Regions from separate parts of the Bacillus marinisedimentorum genome, predicted to be linked through region 2. Evidence: predicted binding sites of a transcription regulator. Region 2 holds the regulator's gene; each other region holds the start of a gene.

Region 1 (4,185 bases), on a different contig from region 2:
GGCTATCGTAAAAGGTCAGGGTGCAATCATCACTAATGGCAAGGCCTTCACCGTCTTCCATGACAATTAATTTTTCTTCAGGAATCGGCACTATCGGGTTGAACAAGCCATCGAACTTTTCTCCATACACTGCCCGAGCTCCGGCAATGAGTTTAGAAGGATCGGCAAGATGGCGCTTTCCGCGGGAATGGACAACTACCTTCGCATTAGGGCAGTCGTTCAAGAGAAGTCCAGCACCCCCGGCGTGATCCAGATGGATATGTGTGACGATGATGTATTCCACATCCAGGGGGTCCAGATTCAACTGTTTAAGACCGTCCAATATATAAGGGACAGAAGGACTTGCACTCGTTTCAACAATCGTGAGCTTATCACCGAGCATCACATAAGAGCCGGTGCGCCCTTCCGTATTTAAATCATAACCATCAATCAGATACGTGCGGTGTTCCAGGTTTTCAGGTGTTTTTGGTTCCACAAAAGTTCCCCCTTTATAAATTTGTTTTCATTTCCATTATTGTAGCATTATCATCGTCTTGCATCACACTCAAAGCCTTCTAATCAGGGGGGATACCGACTGCAGGGCGGTTTTGCACGGAAAAAAGCACCGGGGCGGGCTGCACCGGTGCATATCTTCAAAATCAGTTCGCTTTGTTGACAACAATTTTTCCGTCTTTGACGTCGGCTCTCAATGATTTAACATTTTCTTCATCAAGCAGAAGATCGGCGATATTATCTTCAAGGTGTTCCTGGATCACCCTGCGGAGCGGGCGGGCGCCAAACGCCGGATGGTAACCGAGTTCAGCAAGCTTCTGCTTGGCATTGTCTGAGACTTCGAGAGTCAGTTCTTGCTCTTTCAGCGATTCAGCAAGTTCGTCAGTCATAATCTCAACGATTTGCAGGAGATGCTTTTCTTTAAGAGGGCTGAACTGAATGATGCTGTCAAAGCGGTTTAAAAATTCCGGCTTGAAAAAGGAACCGAGTGATTCAAGTATGCTGCTTTCCTCAGCATATTCCTCAGTTGTTCCAAAACCAAGCTTCTTTTTCCGATCAGCGGTTCCTGCATTACTTGTCATGATGATGACAGAATCTTTGAAGCTGACCGTCCGTCCCTGGCTGTCAGTGAGGCGGCCGTCTTCAAGAATTTGCAGAAACATATGCTGTACATCAGGATGGGCTTTTTCGATTTCATCGAGCAAGATGATGCTGTACGGCTTGCGGCGCACTTTTTCAGTAAGCTGGCCGGCTTCATCATGCCCCACATATCCTGGAGGGGAACCGATCAGCTTGGAGACCGAATGTTTCTCCATATATTCGCTCATATCCAGGCGGATCATCGCTTCCCGGCTGCCGAATAATTCTTCGGCAAGTGCGCGGGTAAGTTCTGTTTTACCTACACCTGTCGGACCGACGAACAGGAAGGAACCGATCGGCCGGGTTTTCGCCTTCAAGCCGGCCCGGCTGCGGCGCACCGCTTTCGTCACTTTTTTGACGGCTTCTTCCTGGCCGATGACTTTTTCGGAAAGTTTCTTATCAAGGTTTTTCATTTTTTGCTGTTCATCAAGCTGAAGCTTGCGTACGGGTATTCCGGTTTTCTTTTCTATGATGGACTGGATATCTTCTGCAGAGACGTTAATTTTGTTATTGTCAGATGTTGCTGAAAGCTTTTTTTCCAGTTGTTTTTCTTCATCGCGGAGCCGTGCGGCCAATTCGTAATTTTCTTCTTTTGTCGCCTTCTCTTTTTGTTGATGCAGTTCTCCGAGCCGATTTTGGATGCTTGCCTCATCCTGTGTGACGTCTGATTTTAGGTTCGCTTTGGATCCCGCTTCATCAAGCAGGTCGATCGCTTTATCCGGCAAGTGGCGATCCTGAATATAACGGTGGGACAGAAGGGCACATGCTCGGATGGTTTCTTCTTCATAAGATACACCGTGGTATTCTTCATATTTGTCACGAATGCCGTTTAGGATTTCGATTGTTTCCTCAACTGTCGGTTCGTTGACAATGACCGGCTGCAGTCGGCGCTCAAGCGCGGCATCCTTTTCGATATCGCGGTATTCTTTGAGTGTGGTTGCACCGATCAGCTGCAATTCACCGCGGGCCAGAGCCGGTTTTAAAATATTGCCTGCATCCATTGAGCCCTGGGCCGAACCGGCACCGACAAGGAGATGGATTTCATCTACAAACAGGATGACGTTTTTCCGTTCCTGCAATTCTTTGATTAATTCCTGCATCCGTTCTTCAAATTGTCCCCGGATGCCTGTATCGGCTACAAGTGATGCAACATCAAGCACATACAGTTCTTTATTGAGCAGCTTGGATGGCACATCACCTTCAGTAACCTTTAGGGCAAGGCCTTCAGCGATTGCTGTTTTTCCGACCCCGGGTTCACCGATCAAGACAGGGTTGTTCTTATTTCGGCGATTCAGGATTTCGATTACCCGTTCCACTTCTTGGTCACGGCCAATCACCGGATCGATTAAGCCTGCACGGGCAGCGTTTGTCACATTTCGGCCCAGTTCGTCAAGGAGCCCCTGGTGTTCCTGGGGGGCAGCTTCATTAGCGCCTGCTTCGTGAGGAGGCGTGAAGCCGCCGTTTCCTGAAAACATCCCATTGAAAGGCTGCTGTGAGCCAAACATGCCGGATGGACTGGATGCCCCCATTTTATTGCGGACCTCTGCATAACATTCAGCACAAAGATGCAATTCTTTTTGTTCATGATTGTTTCTGATTTTGAAATGGACAACTGCAGGTTTAGTCTGGCACTTTTCACAATACATGAAGTAACCTCCTCCATATTTTTCATTCTTTTTAAGTTAATTTGATAAGGTGTATGGTTAAAAATCTCTTCAGTCTGTTCATTAGCCGGTTTGTTTGACTTTGACTATCTTTGACTAATGTACTTTCATTATACTTTGACCTTTTTTGACTTTCAAGAGTTTTGCTGAAAAAATTTCCGGTTCATCGCGAATGTCCATTTTGGGGGATGTGGGGCGTTTATTTACCGTGAGCCGGCATGAGCGTACCGGGACACACGAGTGAGAGCGTTTACACAGGGTTTCTCGGGATATACATGCCGACTTCCTTGAAAATGGTTGAAGTTATAATGAATCATGTTAATATGATATATCGTGCAGGAAGAAACGACTAATTCTTCTAAGGAGGTAACGATGTTACAAAATACAAATGTACTTTTCATCGGAGCCGGTTCTATGGCCGAAGCAATGATTGCCGGTATGCTTCAAGAAAAAAAGCTTCGCCCTGAGAATGTTACGGCCGCTAACAGAAGCAATAAAACAAGAAGAAATGAACTCGAAAACAAATATAATATTAATGTGACAGCCGACTGCGCTTTGCGAATTGACGAAGCAGATATCATCATCCTCGCTGTAAAACCGAAGGATGCAGAAAAAGTTCTGGAGCCCCTTAAAGGAAGAATCACAGACGGCCAGCTTGTGCTATCCGTACTTGCCGGGATCTCAACTTCTTATATAGAAGAAGAAATTGGCGGCGCGCCGAAGGTGATTCGCGTCATGCCGAACACCTCAAGCATGATCGGTGAATCATCTACTGCCATATCAGCAGGTTCCCATGTGTGCCGCTCAGAAATGGAAACTGCAGCTGAACTTCTTCAGACTATCGGTGATGTGACAACGATTGAAGAAAAGCACATGGATGTCTTCACTGGCCTCGCAGGCAGTGGTCCCGCATACATCTACTATGTAATTGAGCATCTTGAACAAGTAGCTGCAGCAGAAGGGATGGATCGTGAAACAGCCCGCAAAATAGCTGCACAGATGGTGCTTGGAGCAGGCAAAATGGTACAATCCGGCGATGATACACCTGCTGATCTTCGTCGTAAAGTGACTTCCCCGAACGGAACCACCCAGGCTGGCCTCGAGGCACTTGATGAAAACGGCGGTGGAGCAGCTTTCATGGAAGCAGTCAAGAATGCTGCCAAACGGTCAAAGGAAATCAGCTCGCAATTTGAGAAAAAACCTGTTTTACTATAAGAACTAAAAAATCGAGTAAGAAGCCATGCAGGCTTCTTACTCGATTTTTTGTTAAATATTAGGCGACTCTCGCAAAGTTAACGAATTTGCAAGAGGAATAAATTTTTAAATACAACTATTGCTGTCACAAGACTTCGAAGTTATGCAGCCTGCTTTTGGTTTTCTTCATAAACAG
Region 2 (4,185 bases):
ATTCGGCTCCCGCCTCCTGCCGCCGCCAAAGCTCAGCATTGTAAAGACCGTTTTAAAATATCAGCAAGTCCAACACATTCTTTCATAAAATAATCTTCAGTTTGGCATATACTGAAATAAAGAAGCAATAACCGGCCATTCCAGAGCTTTTTGCGGTAATAAAGTCACTATATATAAAAGATAGTTATAGAAAGAGACAAAATGGGTAATTACAGAGGAGGGGGAAAGAAAATGGACAGCTTGATAGCAGATATCGGATACTCCGATCACATTTATGTCATGATGTTCAGGGTTTTTGTTGCTGCGACGCTTTCCGGGCTAATCGGACTTGAACGGGAAATTAAAAATCAGCCAGCCGGATTACGGACCCATTTGCTTGTGGGGATTGGTTCAAGTGTCATGATGATGCTTTCTGTATTCGGCTTTAGTGACTACATATACGAAGACTCGAATGTCCGCTTTGACCCTGCGAGGATCCCCTCTTATGTCATAAGCGGGATTGGATTTCTTGGGGCAGGAACGATAATTGTACGCGGAGCCGCTGTTAAGGGACTGACAACTGCAGCTTCCATATGGGTGGTAGCGGGGATCGGTCTTCTTGCCGGCAATGGAATGTATGACATTTCGATGGTGACGACGGTTACGGTGCTGATCAGTCTCTGGGTTTTGAATATGTTTGAAAATAAGATGCTTCGTTCGAAATCAGCACGGACTTTGCAGGTTACGGTATATCTGGAAAAAAACGTGCTGAGCACACTCCTATCCCAACTGGATAAAAAAGCGATAAAAGTCCGCCATATTGACGTTGATAAACCGTCCAATAAGAAGAACCTGGTGCGTTATACGCTCAGTATCGACAAGCCTAACCAGGAGACCAGGATTGAACTTATTGAAGAATTGACTGAACAGGAGTATGTCGAATCGATTCATTATATGGGGTAAGCTTTTATTTGCAAAAAAAGGGGAGCGGTTTATAATAGAAGTATAGTCAAATATAGTCAAAGTCAGAAGGGGGGCATGCAAAATGAGAAATATATCAGATATCATTGAACAATATTTAAAAGAAGTCCTGAAAGTAAGCGACGAAAAAATAGTGGAAATCAGGCGCCAGGAAATAGCAGAAAAGTTTCAATGCGTGCCTTCCCAGATCAACTATGTCATTAACACGCGTTTCACCGTGGAGAAAGGGTATATGGTGGAGAGTAAGCGGGGCGGCGGCGGGTATATCCGCATCATTAAGGTCGAAGCACATGATCAGGCTGATCTCATCGATCAGATGCTGGCTTTTGTCGAAAATAAGCTTCCTCAAAATGTAGCTGAAAATTTGATCGCAAGGCTTTTAGAGGAAGATATCGTCACGCAGCGGGAAGCGAAGCTCATGATAAGTGCCATTGACCGGGCCGTGATTCTTACCGATCTTCCCGAGCGGGATGAAATCAGGGCACGGATTATGAAGGCGATGCTCAGCGCCCTTAAGTATAAATAGGCAATTAAAAGGTGTATGCTGTTTAACACCGAATAGATTATGTAAGAGAGGTGAAGCCGATGGAATGCCAGAACTGTCATGAACGCCCGGCCACTGTCCATTACACGAATATCGTGAATGGGGAAAAGACAGAAATGCATTTATGTGAACAGTGTGCTCACCAGCAGGGGGATTTCTTTTCGGGTAATCAGTCTTTCTCACTGAATCATTTGCTTTCAGGATTGCTTAATTATGAACAGCCTGGCGCAGAAAGCAAGCCGTTATCATATGGGCAGCCGGAAGAACTGGCCTGTGACAGATGCGGAATGACCTACCGGGAGTTCACGAAGATTGGCCGGTTCGGCTGTGCCGATTGCTATGAAACGTTCAAGGGCCGGATCGAACCGATTTTAAAGAGAGTACATAGTGGTAATACGGTTCATGCAGGGAAGATTCCGAAACGGATCGGGGGCACCATTCATCTCCGCAAAGAAATGAATCGCCTGAGGGATACGATGCAGGAACATATCAAAGCGGAGGAATTTGAAAAAGCCGCAGAAATACGGGATCAGCTTCGCTCTCTGGAAAAGCAGCTGAACGGAGAAGAGGGGGGAGGCGAGTAAGATGTCGCTGGAACGATTTATCAATCAGGCACTCAGTCCGTGGATGAGTGACAGCGGACCGGATGCAGACATTGTCCTGAGCAGCCGCATCCGCCTGGCGAGAAACATTACATCCTTTATTTTTCCGACTCTTGCGAAGGCGGATCAGCTGGAAGAAGTTATCCAGCTTGCGGATGAGCATTTCGATCAGCAGTCATTGGATGGCAAGCTGCGGTTCGAATTGATCAGAATAGATGAGATCCAGCCTCTCCAAAAACAGGTGCTTATTGAAAAACACCTGATTAGCCCGGCGCTTATCGAAAGAGATAAGAGTGCCGTTTTGCTTTCTGAAGACGAATCGGTAAGCATTATGATAAATGAAGAAGACCATATCCGAATCCAGTGCCTGCTGCCGGGTTTTCAGCTGGCGGAATCATTAAGCTTATCCAACAGGCTTGATGATTGGCTGGAAGAAAAAATTGATTATGCGTTTGATGAAAAGAGAGGGTATTTGACAAGCTGCCCCACAAATGTCGGCACCGGTCTCAGGGCCTCTGTCATGATGCATTTGCCCGCGATGGTGATGACGGGGCAGATCAATCGGATCATTCCGGCAATCAATCAGCTCGGCCTTGTTGTAAGAGGAATTTATGGAGAAGGAAGTGAAGCACAGGGCAATCTCTTTCAAATCTCCAACCAGATCACCCTTGGCAAGTCGGAGGAAGACATCGTTGACGATTTGCAAAGTGTTGTGCTCCAGCTGATTCAGCAGGAAAGGGCATCACGAAGGCATTTGCTGCAGGCTTCCCGCATACAGCTTGAAGACCGGGTTTACCGGTCATTCGGCACCCTTGCCCACAGCCGGATCATCGAGACGAAAGAGGCGGCAAGCTGCTTATCCGATGTAAGGCTCGGAATCGACATGGGATTGATTAAGGATGTACCGAGAAATATTTTGAATGAGTTGATGGTGTTGACCCAGCCGGGCTTTTTGCAGCAATATGCCGGTGAACGTCTCTCCCCGGGAGAACGGGATGTACGACGGGCCGCATTGATACGCGAACGGCTGAGAATGGAAGACGATAAAGCAGATTCTATAGGAGGTTGATCTGAAAATGATGTTTGGACGATTTACAGAACGGGCTCAAAAAGTACTCGCATTGGCACAGGAAGAAGCAATCCGTCTCGGTCATAACAATATCGGAACAGAACACATCCTTCTTGGACTTGTACGAGAAGGCGAAGGGATTGCAGCGAAAGCCCTGCTTGCTCTCGGACTCGGATCGGAAAAAATCCAAAAGGAAGTTGAAGCATTGATAGGCCGCGGCCAGGACGTCTCCCAGACGATCCACTATACGCCGCGTGCCAAAAAAGTCATCGAATTATCGATGGATGAAGCAAGAAAGCTGAGCCACTCCTATGTGGGAACAGAACATATCCTTCTCGGCCTTATCAGGGAAGGTGAAGGTGTGGCGGCACGGGTGCTGAATAACCTCGGTGTCAGTCTGAACAGGGCCCGCCAGCAGGTGCTGCAGCTTCTCGGCAGCAATGATTCATCGTCAAGCCAGCAAAGCGGATCGGCTCAGGGTGCCAATACACCGACGCTTGACAGCCTTGCCCGTGATTTGACGGTCATTGCAAAAGAAGGCAGCCTCGACCCGGTCATCGGACGCAGCAAAGAAATCCAGCGCGTCATTGAAGTGCTGAGCCGCCGCACCAAGAACAACCCTGTCCTGATCGGCGAACCTGGTGTCGGTAAAACGGCGATTGCCGAAGGTCTTGCCCAGCAAATCGTCAATAATGAGGTTCCGGAAATTCTACGGGAAAAACGCGTCATGACACTTGATATGGGAACGGTCGTTGCCGGAACAAAGTACCGCGGTGAGTTTGAAGACCGCCTTAAAAAAGTTATGGATGAAATCCGACAGGCCGGCAATATCATTTTGTTCATCGATGAGCTGCACACATTGATTGGTGCCGGCGGTGCTGAAGGTGCGATTGATGCATCCAACATCCTGAAGCCGGCGCTTGCCCGCGGCGAGCTTCAGTGTATCGGCGCAACAACGCTTGACGAATACCGAAAATATATCGAAAAAGACGCGGCGCTTGAACGGAGAT
Region 3 (4,185 bases), on a different contig from region 2:
CTGTTCGGCAATGAATTCTCTTGCGGCATCTGTGATCGTCAACTTGATGCGCCTGTCTTCAAGCCGTTCGGCAAGGTCACCTGCCATTTTAACGACAATTTTTTTAATTTCATCTTTGGTCAGCGGCTTGAATAGAACCGTGTCATCAATCCGGTTCAAGAATTCCGGGCGGAACTTGCGGCGCAATTCACCGAGCACCTGTTTTCTCGTTGTCCCGCTGATTTCCCCGTCGGCTGTCAGGCCTTCAAGCAAATAGTCCGAGCCGATATTTGAAGTCATGATGATGACCGTATTTTTAAAATCAACGCGCCGTCCTTTTGAATCAGTCAATTGGCCGTCGTCAAGCATTTGCAGAAGCAGATTGAAAACATCGGGATGGGCTTTTTCCACTTCATCGAGCAAGATGACTGAATATGGCCTGCGCCTTACCGCTTCAGTCAGTTGGCCCCCTTCTTCATATCCCACATATCCTGGAGGAGCTCCGATCAGGCGGCTGACAGCATGTTTCTCCATGTACTCAGACATATCAATGCGGATCATCTGCTCTTCACTGTCGAAAAGAGTATCGGCAAGCGTACGTGCTAATTCTGTTTTACCTACACCGGTAGGGCCGAGGAACAGGAATGAGCCGATTGGCCGCTTCGGATCCTTAATGCCGGCACGGGCGCGGATGACTGCATCGCTGACGCGTTCAACTGCTTCCTCCTGTCCGATTACACGTTCATGGAGGATGTCCTCAAGCTTCAGCAGTTTTTCACGTTCCCCTTCCACAAGCCGTGATACCGGAATTCCTGTCCAGCGTGAAACGATATCGGCAATCTCCTCTTCTGATACTTCCTCCCGAAGCAGCCGGGTATCCTTCCGCTTTTGTTCAAGCTGGGCTTCTGTATCCCGCAATTGTTTTTCAAGCTGAGGAATCCTCCCGTGCCTCAGTTCGGCTGCTTTGTTCAAGTCGTATTTTTGTTCGGCGTCCTCTAATTCCCGGCGAGCTTTTTCAAGCGACTCGCGCAATTCCTGCACCATGCCGATTTCCTTTTTCTCTTCTTCCCAGCGGGCCTTCATCGCTCCCGCCTCTTCTTTCAGGTCGGCAAGTTCTTTTTGAATGGCCTGAAGACGCAACTGGCTGGCTTCATCTTTTTCCTTCGTAAGGGCAGCTTCTTCAATTTCAAGCTGCATGATTCTCCTCGTCACTTCATCAAGTTCGCTCGGCATTGAGTCGATTTCTGTACGGATCATTGCACAAGCTTCATCCACCAGGTCAATTGCTTTATCCGGCAGAAAACGGTCCGTAATATAGCGGTTGGACAGGACAGCGGCACTGACCAGGGCACTGTCATGGATGTTGACGCCGTGATGGATTTCAAAGCGTTCTTTTAATCCCCTTAAAATCGATACTGTATCTTCAACGTCCGGTTCGCTTACCTGGACCTGCTGAAAGCGGCGCTCGAGTGCCGGATCTTTTTCAATGTGCTGCCGGTATTCGTCAAGGGTGGTTGCTCCGATACAATGCAATTCCCCGCGCGCAAGCATTGGCTTGAGCATGTTGCCGGCATCCATCGCACCTTCCGATTTTCCGGCTCCGACAATCGTATGGAGTTCATCGATGAACAGCAGGATCCGGCCGTCGCTCTTTTTCACTTCCTGCAGGACAGCTTTCAGCCGTTCTTCGAATTCACCCCGGTATTTCGCACCGGCGACAAGTGCGCTCATATCGAGGGAAAACACAATTTTATCCTTTAATCCTTCCGGCACGTCCCGTCGGATGATTCGCTGTGCGAGCCCTTCGACAATTGCCGTTTTCCCGACACCGGGTTCACCGATCAGGACAGGATTGTTCTTCGTTTTCCTGGACAGGATACGGATGACCCTTCTGATTTCGCTGTCCCTGCCGATCACCGGATCGAGTTTGCCGCCCCGCGCTTCAGCAACAAGGTCGCGGCCATACTTTTTCAAAGCATCGTAGGTGACTTCCGGTGTCTGGCTTGTGACCCGCTGGTTGCCGCGCACCTCCATCATCGCTTTCAAAAGACTTTCCCGCGTAATGCCGAATTCTCTGAACAGCCGTGAAGTGCCATCATGCTCAACTGATGAGGCAGCGAGCAATAGATGTTCGACAGAAATGTATTCATCCTCAAGCTTTTTCATTTCATCTTCTGCCTGGACGAGCAATTTTTGCAAAGGGGCAGTGATATATATGTTTCCGGCCGCTGCTGCCGACCCAGATACTTGCGGCTTCTTGTCCAGAAGGGCCGAAAGCCTTTCCTCCATATTGCCGCTGCTGATGCCCATCCGTTCAAATATCCTGCCGGCCAGACCTTCTTTCTGACCGAGCAGGGCAAGAAGCAAGTGCTCTACATCCACTTGCTGATGCTCGTGCTTGATTGCCAGTGATTGTGCATCCATAACCGCTTCCTGTGACTTTTGCGTAAACTTATTCAAATCCATTTCGTGTCACTCCTTTAAGGAAATGGTGAGTTCTCACATGTTTGTTTGACCTATTTTGACCTTTATGATTCTATTATGGATGATAAGGGAGGAATTGGCAAGTCTGAAGTGCAAAGTAGTGCAAAGTGACAGGCGCCTGTCGAATGTTTGTCGAACGGACATACAAAGTGACAGGCACCTGTCGAATGGGCTGCATCAAAAAAGCAATCCGGGACGGATTGCTTTCAAGGCTTACGTTTATATGACCATTTCCGGTTATGGTTAGAGGTTTCAGGGAAGGTGTCCCCTTTACTGAGATGAACCGACTTCGGCTTTAACACCATACTGCCCGTTTCCCCGATTTCCACATATACTCCATTGTTGGGTGCTTTATCTCCCGGGTTGAATTGATGCTGCTGTCCCACGTGATCCCCTCCTTTTCCGCTCTTTACGGAATAGAATGTCCAGAAAGACGTGAAACATGCGGATCTCCCGCAGGCAGACAGCAGCAAATCAGGGGCATCATATGAATTCCCGAATTCCCGACTGTCGTTTACCACCAGAAGTATGGCAATGTTGACAGGGCAGTGATGGCAGCGAGAGGCAGGATTAGGCGCCGGAAGCCGTAGCCCGGATAATATGGATAGAATCCTCCATATGGATAAAATCCGTATCCATACCCGCCAACCCTTTCACCTGCTTCCATACCGCCAGCTTTTTCCGGAACATCAAGTGTCACCGTCTGGAAATCAACATTCACAATGATGCCATGCAGTTCGTGTCCGTTATTCATCTGCACGCGAACATAGGTGTTCATGTGTTGCTTGCATAGATCGTACATATGTCTTTCATGCATATCCATGATCAATCCCCTCCTCATCTGCAGGGTATGCGCCCATCATGAAATGGTGCTTGTGTCTTCCCGCATATCCAGCGGCTTGAAGACGAATATTTTCACATAAGTTATTTACAAAAGAGGAGCATGTATTGTTTAATGAATGAGTATGAATGTAAGGCAGTCCATTCGCAGAACTGGAGGAAGCTATTGTGGGATTAGAAAATACCTGGATTATACTAAAATATTTGTTCCTTGGAATTTTCCAGGGATTCACAGAACCGATTCCGATTTCATCAAGCGGTCACCTTGTCATTGCGCAGGAGATGCTTGGAATCGACCTTCCCGGGTTGACATTTGAAGTGCTTGTCAACTTCGCATCACTGCTTGCTGTATTGCTTATTTACCGGAAAGATTTGATCCGGCTTATCATAAACGGTTTATCCTTTATTACAACCCGCTCCGATCGGGCACGCAGTGATTTTAATTTTATTCTCTATTTGATCATCGGAACGATTCCTGCGGGAGTCATCGGTGTTTTGTTCGGTGATTATATTTCCGACAAGCTTGCCGGAATCAAAACTGTCGGCATAACGCTGCTGGTCACCGGTCTTGCATTATGGATCATCCGAAAAATGCGCGGTCACCGGCTCGATGCCGATCTTTCTTTCCTTGATGCAATCATAGTCGGCCTTGCCCAGGCAGTGGCCCTCATCCCTGGAATCAGCCGTTCAGGGGCCACAATTGTCGCGGCAATGGGTCTCGGCATGAACCAGGAAACGGCACTTCGCTTTTCTTTTTTGCTGTTCATCCCGATAAGTGTTGGTACGATGGTATTTTCCTTTTCCGATTTAATGAATACACCTGATCTTGGGAGCATGTGGGTTCCGTACACTGTAGCTTTCATTGGTTCACTTGTCGCTTCT
Region 4 (4,185 bases), on a different contig from region 2:
GCAAAGCCGGTGCTGAGCGATAAAAGTGGACTGCAGACGCTCGGCTGTGAAATCATCAGTGACGGTATCATCGAATATGACCGAAATGTCATCCGGCATGATGCAAAAAAAATTGCAAAGCTCATTTATGAAATGATTACAAAGGGAAGACCTGAGGGGTAACAGCTCTGTATAGAGGGGGTGAAAAGATGTCGTTTGCTTCAGAAACAAAGAAAGAACTGACAACGCTTGAACTGGATGAAAATTGCATGAAGCCTGAACTGGCGGCACTCATCCGCATGAATGGCTCCCTGTCATTCACGAACCAAAAGCTTGTCCTTGACGTACAGACGGAAAATGCGGCCATTGCCAGGAGGATGTACACATTGATTAAACGCGGCTACGGCGTTCCTGTCGAGCTGCTTGTCCGGAAGAAAATGCGGCTGAAGAAAAATAATGTATATATTGTCAGGCTGAAAGAACAGGCCCGGGAAATCCTTGAGGACCTTGCCATCCTTGAAGGGCAATTTTCATTCACCCATAAGATCCCTGCAAAGTTCACGAAAAAGAAAGCTTGCAAACGCGCCTATTTACGCGGTGCTTTCCTGGCAGGAGGATCCATAAACAACCCTGAAACGTCATCATACCATTTGGAGGTTTTTTCATTATATAGGGAACATAACCAGTCCTTGTGTGATCTCATGAATATGTTTGACCTGAACGCGAAAACACTTGAGCGGAAGAAAGGGTTTATCGTGTATTTGAAGGAAGGGGAAAAAATTTCCGAATTTCTGAATATCATCGGTGCCCACCAGGCGCTTCTCCACTTTGAAGATGTACGGATTGTCCGGGATATGCGCAACTCGGTCAACCGCCTTGTAAACTGTGAAACCGCAAATTTAAACAAAACAATCGGCGCAGCATTACGCCAGGTTGAAAATATAAAATTGATCCGGGATACGATCGGGTTTGAGGCTTTGCCTGACAAGCTCAGAGAAATCGCCCGGCTCCGCCTTGAATACCAGGATGTAACCTTGAAAGAACTCGGTGATATGCTCGAAAACGGAAAAATCAGCAAATCAGGCATCAACCACCGGCTGCGTAAATTGGATCAGATTGCCGAAAAGATAAGAATGGGTGAACCCATTTCTTGATGCTACGCGTATATAAAGGTGTGCACCATCAGAGATTGGCGGCTACAGCATCCGCTGACGAGTCTGATGATGCACGGTTTTCCGAAAAAAGACAGCGTTTTCTTTTAATGGGTAAGAAAGGTTTTAAGCACAATGTCCAGCTGCGAGCTCTAGCGGCTATCGTCGTAAGCATTGCCGCCCCATGAAGGGAAAAAGTGCCTTTCCTGGTGCGGCCCTGCTTATGCATACGCCGGTTAGCGGGCGCCTTGCACTTTTCTTGTCGAACTGGACAAAACCGCAAGACTTACACGGTGAAACGGCTGCAGAGAGCAAGCGGCTTTTAAGGCGTTTTATTCAGCTTTGACAGAGCCTTTATGGCAGTGGAATTTCAAATAGAAATAGATATTTTTGCATAGGCGGAGAGAATCGAAAGGGAGGAATCAGTGGTGGTTGAGAGACAAATTGTAGTTGAACTTGAATCGGGGCTTCAGGCCAGGCCGGCTGCACTGTTTGTACAGGAAGCGAACCGGTTTGATTCAGACGTTTTTGTAGAAAAAGACGGAAAGAAAGTGAATGCAAAAAGCATAATGGGCATCATGAGCCTTGCCGTTGCCTCCGGTGCGGAAGTCACCTTGCAGGCAGATGGAAAAGATGAGGAGCAGGCGGTCGAAGCCCTTTCGGCATTTGTGGAAAAGAAAGACTTGAAATCATAAATGCAAAAGCCCGGCGGGAAGGCCGGGCTTTCAGTTTGCTTACTTTTTGTCTTCAGTTGTCGGCGGGTTGCTGATGACTTTGTCGATCAAGCCGTATTCTTTTGCAGCCTCGGCTGTCATGAAGTTATCACGGTCTGTATCGCGTTCGATCACTTCAAGCGGCTGGCCTGTGCGCTCGGACAAAATCTGGTTCAGCTTTTCGCGCATTTGCAGGATACGCTTAGCGTGGATTTCAATATCGGCTGCCTGACCCTGTGTTCCGCCGAGCGGCTGATGGATCATGACTTCACTGTTAGGCAGGGCAAAACGTTTGCCCGGCTCGCCTGCTGCCAGCAAGAAAGCACCCATAGAAGCGGCCATGCCGATGCAAATTGTTGATACATTCGGCTTAATGTACTGCATTGTATCGTAGATGGCCATGCCGGCAGTAATCGAACCGCCCGGGCTGTTGATATAAAGAGAAATATCCTTCTCCGGATCTTCAGCGGCCAAAAACAGCAGCTGGGCCACAATCGAATTGGCAACATTGTCGTCAATTCCGCTTCCCAGCATAATGATTCGATCTTTCAACAGGCGGGAATAAATGTCATAAGCACGTTCCCCGCGATTCGTCTGTTCAATGACTGTAGGAATCAAATTCATATTCCTCATCCTCCTAACACCTTAGTTTTTAAGTGAAATCCGCTATGTACTTTGGATGCTTACCTCCATCATACAATTTTGGTCAATAAAGGTCAAAAGAAACCGTTCGACCAAATTTTTAACCGGCAGCAACTGCCGGCCTGCCTAACCTATCAGCCGAAAACCTCCATATACTTACCTAATTCAGCATACCCTCTCGCACCCGATTTAAACGTGGAATTGTTGCTGTACTGCAGGATATGCCCGGGTTGGATTCGGGGAGGCACGGTAATTGCCTGGCAATTGCCAGGCAATTTTATCCGCCAGGAATCAAATTGAAAATCCCCCTTGCAAAGGGCTGGTATTTTTACTATAATAAATGAGTCGCTGGATTTCCGAGTGACATAGTTTGCCCCCGTGGTGTAGATGGATAGCACGCGAGATTCCGGTTCTCGTAGGGTGGGTTCGAATCCTGCCGGGGGCGCCATACTACATATAACAAACAGCTGCCGATTGGCGGCTTTTTTTATTGGCACGGAGATAAAAAGCCAGACGGGGATTGTCCAGTTCCAGCGGCTATCGTCATAAGCGGTGATCCCTCCAGAAGGAAAGAGCACCTCCCTGCGGGTATCCCCGCTTATGCGTACGCCGCTAAGCGGGCGCCTTGCGCATTTGTTCCCATATAGGGAGTATAAATTGTCAGCAAGGGAGTATTTCGATGCAGCGGTCAATTTTAAGAATATAGATAAGGGCAACTACGCCTCTGTCTTCGCCTAAAGACTCGCCAATCGGCGAGTTTTCTTTATAGGAACGTCTTGATTGCCGGGCAAGGCGGGGATTGCCCGGGTGCCCGGCCGGGAACCGCATGAAAAGGAACCGGTTCGGCGTGAAAAGTCTGGAGTATGGCGTGAAAGCGGCGGTTTGGCGTGAAAATCACGGTATTGCGCGTGAAAGGGCCGGGTGCTGGCGTGAAATGTTGGCGGTTTGGCTTGAAAAAGAGGGCATGTGGCGCGAAAGCTATCAATTTCGAGAAAAACGATGGATGATTTCTGCTTGCTTCCCCTCATACTCACTCTTATTCCGGAAAAAGTCATGCAAATTGAGCTTTATCCGCTAATTTTCATGTTATGGGACGCTTAAAAACCAGCAATTTATTTGAAAATAGGCTCGTCCCCCTAGCATTCCCATTTCTAAAACCAGCAATTTATCTTTTCCAATGTTCCCCGATCACAGAACCGCATATAATACCGCCGCACGATAATCTATCATACTGCAACGCGAAACAGTACAAAAGCACCATTCCTGCGAGTCCAACTATAAAAGATATGCATATTCACCTTCAGATATCCCGCATGAGCCCTACTTTGTGAATTTTTTAACTTTTTTATCGGAAACGGTTGCAATCCAAAAGTCCCTGTTATATAATTCATTCAAATATAACCTAACCTCTTGTGCGGATGTGCAGGGGGTTTTATTTTTTCTGAAGGCAGCATCGGATAACCGGTGCTGCTTTTTCAATGTGTTCTGGATAAAAAGCGAGAAGGGAGTCATCCAGCTCCATGCGCCAGCGGCTATCGTCATAAACGGTGACCCCCTCCCAAAGGAAAGGCACCTTCCTGCGGGTGCCCCCTTATGTGTACGCCCTAAGCGGGCGCCTTGCACATTTGTTCATTTCTGAGCGGTCGAATATGCAGTTCTTATATACACCAGAGGGTAAATCTTCACACTTCCTCAATCAT

The links. Region 2 encodes CtsR, which represses protease genes until heat stress. Its sites were predicted from a motif close to ATGGTCAATAAAGGTCAAACA; they were not measured.
Region 1: a site for CtsR is predicted at 2,910-2,930, ahead of A4U59_RS06105 (ATP-dependent Clp protease ATP-binding subunit). Genes of this name have one in related genera too.
Region 3: a site for CtsR is predicted at 2,488-2,508, ahead of clpB (ATP-dependent chaperone ClpB). Genes of this name have one in related genera too.
Region 4: a site for CtsR is predicted at 2,546-2,566, ahead of clpP (ATP-dependent Clp endopeptidase proteolytic subunit ClpP). Genes of this name have one in related genera too.

What each region holds. Positions count from the first base shown of each region.
Region 1 is NZ_LWBL02000019.1:8,967-13,151, reverse strand. Features, by position in the region: gene A4U59_RS06110 (MBL fold metallo-hydrolase) at 1-475, opposite strand, end outside; gene A4U59_RS06105 (ATP-dependent Clp protease ATP-binding subunit) at 639-2,777, opposite strand; gene proC (pyrroline-5-carboxylate reductase) at 3,168-4,010, shown strand.
Region 2 is NZ_LWBL02000059.1:203-4,387, forward strand. Features, by position in the region: gene A4U59_RS17105 (MgtC/SapB family protein) at 232-942, shown strand; gene A4U59_RS17110 (CtsR family transcriptional regulator) at 1,025-1,486, shown strand; gene mcsA (protein-arginine kinase activator protein McsA) at 1,546-2,088, shown strand; gene mcsB (protein-arginine kinase McsB) at 2,090-3,175, shown strand; gene clpC (ATP-dependent protease ATP-binding subunit ClpC) at 3,183-4,185, shown strand, end outside.
Region 3 is NZ_LWBL02000011.1:110,049-114,233, forward strand. Features, by position in the region: gene clpB (ATP-dependent chaperone ClpB) at 1-2,445, opposite strand, end outside; gene A4U59_RS03530 (YjzC family protein) at 2,670-2,849, opposite strand; gene A4U59_RS03535 (hypothetical protein) at 2,978-3,286, opposite strand; gene A4U59_RS03540 (undecaprenyl-diphosphate phosphatase) at 3,472-4,185, shown strand, end outside.
Region 4 is NZ_LWBL02000008.1:16,534-20,718, reverse strand. Features, by position in the region: gene A4U59_RS01815 (gluconeogenesis factor YvcK family protein) at 1-162, shown strand, start outside; gene whiA (DNA-binding protein WhiA) at 189-1,133, shown strand; gene A4U59_RS01800 (HPr family phosphocarrier protein) at 1,559-1,825, shown strand; gene clpP (ATP-dependent Clp endopeptidase proteolytic subunit ClpP) at 1,865-2,467, opposite strand; tRNA gene A4U59_RS01790 (tRNA-Arg) at 2,858-2,933, shown strand; gene A4U59_RS21590 (hypothetical protein) at 3,354-3,563, shown strand.